2 regions of the Azospirillum palustre genome follow, and region 1 is predicted to be linked to the other one. Evidence: riboswitches for the same ligand, from Rfam matches in the RefSeq annotation. Region 1 holds a riboswitch; the other holds the start of a gene.
What was found. A riboswitch is a leader RNA that binds a small molecule or an ion and turns the genes downstream of it on or off. The one in region 1 is predicted to bind cobalamin.
Positions count from the first base shown of each region.

Region 2: linked by a shared signal. The riboswitch ahead of CRT60_RS08745 (CbtB domain-containing protein) and the one ahead of CRT60_RS12120 (TonB-dependent receptor plug domain-containing protein) in region 1 are both predicted to bind cobalamin.

Region 1 covers NZ_PDKW01000040.1:499,389-501,846, forward strand. Annotated here, with positions in the region: gene CRT60_RS12120 (TonB-dependent receptor plug domain-containing protein) at 1-1,151, opposite strand, end outside; cobalamin riboswitch at 1,435-1,662, opposite strand; gene nikE (nickel import ATP-binding protein NikE) at 1,736-2,458, opposite strand, start outside.
Region 2 covers NZ_PDKW01000039.1:567,920-570,377, reverse strand. Annotated here, with positions in the region: gene cobW (cobalamin biosynthesis protein CobW) at 1-123, opposite strand, end outside; gene CRT60_RS08750 (CbtA family protein) at 138-923, opposite strand; gene CRT60_RS08745 (CbtB domain-containing protein) at 934-1,125, opposite strand; cobalamin riboswitch at 1,171-1,400, opposite strand; partial or broken gene CRT60_RS08740 (ABC transporter ATP-binding protein) at 1,730-1,855, shown strand; partial or broken gene CRT60_RS08735 (ATP-binding cassette domain-containing protein) at 1,855-2,256, shown strand; gene CRT60_RS08730 (ABC transporter substrate-binding protein) at 2,421-2,458, shown strand, end outside.

The sequences.
Region 1 (2,458 bases):
GGCGCCACCGGGGTCACGCCGACGGTGGCGAAGCCCCCGCCGCGCCAGTTGTGCGACCGCATGTCCGGCGCAAGCGGCGCGAAGCCCGGCGTGTGCTGTTCCATGCTCTCACGGGTCGCATCGGCGCCGTAGCCCAGCGTCACACGGTCGGACAGCTTGGCATTCGCCGCATAGTCGAGACGGGTCTTGTGGCCGTCGTAGGTGTCACCCCTGGTCCCCTCCCCCCAGTACTGCCGGGTGTTGGTGGTGTTGGCGACACCGAAGCTGTGGACCAGCCTGCCGCCCAGGCTGTCGAGCGATCCGCCCAGCCGCAGGAACCGCTCGGTCTCGTCGCGCGACCAGTCGTTGTCGCGGGTGGCGGGATCATAGGTCAGGCTCTTGCGCTGGTAGCGCGCCGTCGCCTCCAGGCGCAGCTCCTCGGTCGCCTGGACGCCGACCCGGCCGGCGGCGGCCCATTGCCGGAACGGGTCCTTCTCCTGACCGCCACGCCAGCGGCTGAAGTCCGAATAGCCACCGGAGTGGGTTCCGGACAGGGAGGCGCGGTAATCCACCCTGTCCTGCGCCCCGGACACCGAGGCGTTCGCCCGCTTGGTGTCGAAACTGCCGTACTCGGCACCGACCTGTCCGCCGAGTGGACCGGCCGGACGGCGGGTGACGATGTTGACCACGCCACCGCCGGCATCCGGCCCGAAGCGGCCGGGCTGCGGCCCGCGCAGGACCTCGATGCGCTCGATGTCGGTAGTGTCCATCTCGCCGGCCGGATATTGCGACTGCGACTGGCTGGTGTCGCTCATCTCGACGCCGTCGATGAAGAAGCGGGTGTTGCGCGGCCCCAGTCCGCGCAGACGCACGGTCTGGGCGCCGCCCGGCGCCTGCCGTCCCGACAGGCTGAGGCCGGGAACCAGCAGCAAGGCATCATCGAGACGGCGGATCTGCTGACGCTCGATCTCCTCGCCGCCGATCACGCTGGAGGCGGTGGTCGCCTGCTCCTGCGGCACCGCCACGCCCTTCGGTGCCGTGACCTCCAGAGGGGTGAGTTGAAGGTTGTCCGCCGATGCTGCGACCGCGTCTGCTGCAACCCCGAGACCGGCCCCCAAACCGGCCAGGGCGAACCGAAGTTGGAAATACTTGATGGAACGGCTTGTCTGCATGCTCTGCCACGTCCTGCTGCAGGCATGGGGGCGTGTTCGGACAAGCGGTGCGGCCGCAAAGCCGCCCGTCCGGGGCCACACATCCATGCCGGCCCCGGAAACCGGAGCCGTTGAACGGGCGTTGCCGAACGGACGCCACGACGCGAGGCCCCGCGTCTGGAGAACCATTCAGCTGCGACATGCTTCAGGGAGGATGAACCGTCCCGGACTCCGGCCGCGGCAACGCCAATGGACGCGTCACCACGACGGGTTTCCGCACCTTCGACACACCCCGATCGAAGGCAGAGTGACGCTGTCGGAGGCAGGTCTCCTGGCTCGCGGGTCGTCATCCGGCACCGCCTTCCCGACCGGGATCAAAGGATCTCCGATCAGTGGCTTTTTGGCGCCGACTCGCCGCTCACAGTTGCGGGGACAGCCACGGCTCGCATCAGGCTTGGACGCCTGTCGCTTCCGTCGTTCCCTTTTAATCTCCCGGCTTGCGCCTGGGAGAACCGCCGACAATGCCTGTGGTGATAGAGGCTGGCCGTACGCCTGTCAATGGCGCCGAGCCGTTCCTAATCTTCGCGACGCCGTGGGAGTCCCGATCAGGGTGCGATCCGTGACTCCGCTGACCGGTTCCGCAACGCCGGTGACGGAGCCGCGGGCAACATGGCGTCCAAGAGCGCCCGCGCCGCCGGATGGTCGAAGGTGAACGGGGCGGCGACCGGCCGGTCTTCCACCAGTTCCCCGTCATGCAGCACCGCCACTCGGTCACAGAACCGACGGACCAGCCGGACGTCGTGGGTGATGAACAGGAAGGCGGTGCCGAGCCGTTCGCGCAGCCCGGCCAGCAGATCCAGGATCTGGAGTTGCAGCACGAGATCGAGATTCGATACCGCCTCGTCCAGCAGGATCAGCCGGGGTTGCGGGGCGAGCGCGCGGGCGATGCAGACACGCTGGACCTGACCGCCGCTCAGGCTCCCCGGCAGCCGGTCGGCGTCCTCCGGTGCCAGCCCGACCAGCCGCAGCAGCTCCGCCACACGGGCAGCCCGTTCCTGCGCGTCGAGGCCGGTCAGATGGCGCAGCGGTTCGGCAATGATCCGGCCGATCCGATGGCGCGGGTTGACGGCGCCCAGCGGATCCTGGAACACCGCCTGCACCGTCCGGCGGAAGGTGCGGCGGCCGGCGGTGTCCAATCCATCGATCGGCCGGCCGAGACAGCGTACCGTGCCGCCGTCCGGCCGTTCGAGGCCGAGCATCAGTCTGGCCAGTGTGCTTTTACCCGACCCACTGGCGCCAAGCAGCGCTACGCTCTCCCCTTCCCTCAC
Region 2 (2,458 bases), on a different contig from region 1:
CAGCCGGCGGCCGTCGGCCTTTTCCAGCAGGCCGCGGATCAGCGTGGTCTTGCCGGCGCCGAGGAAGCCGGTGATGACGGTCGCCGGAACCTTGCCGGCGGCCGTTTTCGCAAGAGCGGACATGGGATGGAGCCTCCTTAACGCGCGCCGGGCTGAACCCGCAGGGCCGGCTGCCGTTCGGCCGGTTGGACCACGCCGCTCATCAGCCAGCCGCAGACGGAGCCGAGGATCGCCCAGAACAGGGCGGCGGACCCGAGCGAGGCGGTGACGAAGCGGGCGGCCAGTTCCGGGGGAACGGCACCCTCGGCGCTTTCCGGATGCGGCGCGCCGATCAGATGGGGCAGCGCTGCGGCCAGAACAGCGACGGCGATGACCAGACGGTTGCGGGCGAAGGCGAGGGCGGCGATGCCGACGCCGGCACCGGCCGCGGCGGACAGCCACCAGAGCTGACGCAGCTCCAGCTCCGCCCCGGCCATGCCCGGCAGTTCCGGCGCCAGACCGAAGGACGGGGCCAGCGACACGGCGACGAAGCCGCCCATGCCCCAGACCAGCCCGCGCCGGGCATCGACCGGCCGGCCGGCCAGCAGGATCGCGGCCGCCAGCAGCAGCGCATAGGCGACGCCGGCGATCAGGTTGGCGGCAATGGTCAGGCCGATGCGCTGCATCGCCTCGTCCAGCGTGACCGGCACGCCTTCGCCGACCTCGCGCACGGGGCCATGCTGGTGGCCTTCGGCGTGGCTGGCGGCCGGAGCCCCAGCCGGAGCCGGAGCGGCGACGGTTGCGGGAGGCGGGGTCACCACCTCGTATTTCTCGGCTTCGAGGATCAGCGGGACGGTCGTCGCCTGCTGAACGACGGAAGCGGCCGTGCCGGAGAGCACGCCCGCGACCAAAGCGGCTGTGAACAGCCGCCGGATCAGATCCATGACCCGCTGCTTAGTGGCAGGGGAACGCGAAGGAGTGACGGGCGTCGTGCGCCGCATCGTGGATCTGCTGCGGCTGGGCGAAGCCGACGCCGTACAGCAGGAAGCTGCCCAGCAGGATCGCGGCAAAGGCGGCGACCGCGGTTTGGGCGGCGCTGCGGGCCGCGGAGCCGGCGGCAGCGGTGTTGATCGAACGGGCGGTCATCGAAGGCATCCTTGTTCTCCCGCCACACCCGGCGGGGTTGGGAAAGGTCGGTCAAGTCCGCCGGCAGGTTTCCTGGCTCGCGGGTCATCGCATGCCGTCCGCCTTCCCGGCCGCGGAGGGCCAGTGGCATGATGGACGGGACGCTCGCCGCTTACAGTTGCGGGGGCAGCCGCGGCATTGGCGCTTCCTGGGAACCCGGAAAGCTCCGCACCGCATTCCCTATTATCCCCGCCGTCCATCAGGACGGGCAGGGCACCGTCGGGCGGCCACCATCGCAGTGCCGCGCCTGTTTGGCAAGCCCGCAATAAGGCGTCTGCCACACAGACGATCTTGCATGCAGACACTTTGGATGCTGTCATGTTTTGCAGACAGAGTGTCCAGGGATCCGACACTTTTCGACGCTAAGGAGGGAGGGGCACGAGGGACGGGCAGCGAACCCTTAAGAGAAACCCGCGGAGAAACAATGGGGCCGGCGGCCCGGCCGAAGCGACCCTGCATGTGGCATGCTTCGTGCGTACAACAATCGGTGAAACGTCCCGCCGCACGGCGGCCGCCGGGCATATGCCCGGGACATAAGGACGAACGGGAGGAGAATTCGCGACCGATGAACGCCGCACCGAACGACGACATCATCCTGGAAGCGCGCAACCTGACGAAGGAGTTCAAGGGGTTCGTGGCGGTGAAGGAGGTGAACCTCCAGGTTCGCCGCGGCACCATCCACGCGCTGATACGCTGCCGCCGGTGGTGAAGGAGGGCGGGATGACCGTCCCGCAGATCCACGAGCTGTTCCCCAACCTGAAGGGCCGTGGCTCGACGCAAGGAACACGCCTGTCGGGCGGCGAGCAGCAGATGCTGGCCATCGCCCGCATCCTGCGCACCGGCGCCACCCTGATCCTGCTGGACGAGCCGACCGAGGGTCTGGCTCCCGTCATCATCGAGCAGATCGGCGTCGCGGTGCGGGCGCTCAAGGCACGCGGCTTCACCATCGTGCTGGTCGAGCAGAATTTCCGCTTCGCCGCCACCATCGCCGACCGCCATTACGTGATGGAGGAAGGCCATGTGGTCGACATGATCCCCAACGACCAGCTCCACGCCAACATGGACAAGCTGCACACCTATCTCGGCGTGTAGGCGCTCCAGCCCCCGACATCGCCGGCGCGAACGCCGTCCCGACCCCATCGAGGGGCAGGGCGGCGAACCGCCGGATCCGTGCCAGATTGCCTGCTCCAGGCACGGCATCGGTCCCCGCCATGGGGATCGGCCGACAACGAAGACCAAGAGGGAGAGACCTTCCGATGCGCACGCTTCTTCTCGCCGGCACCGCCATGCTGAC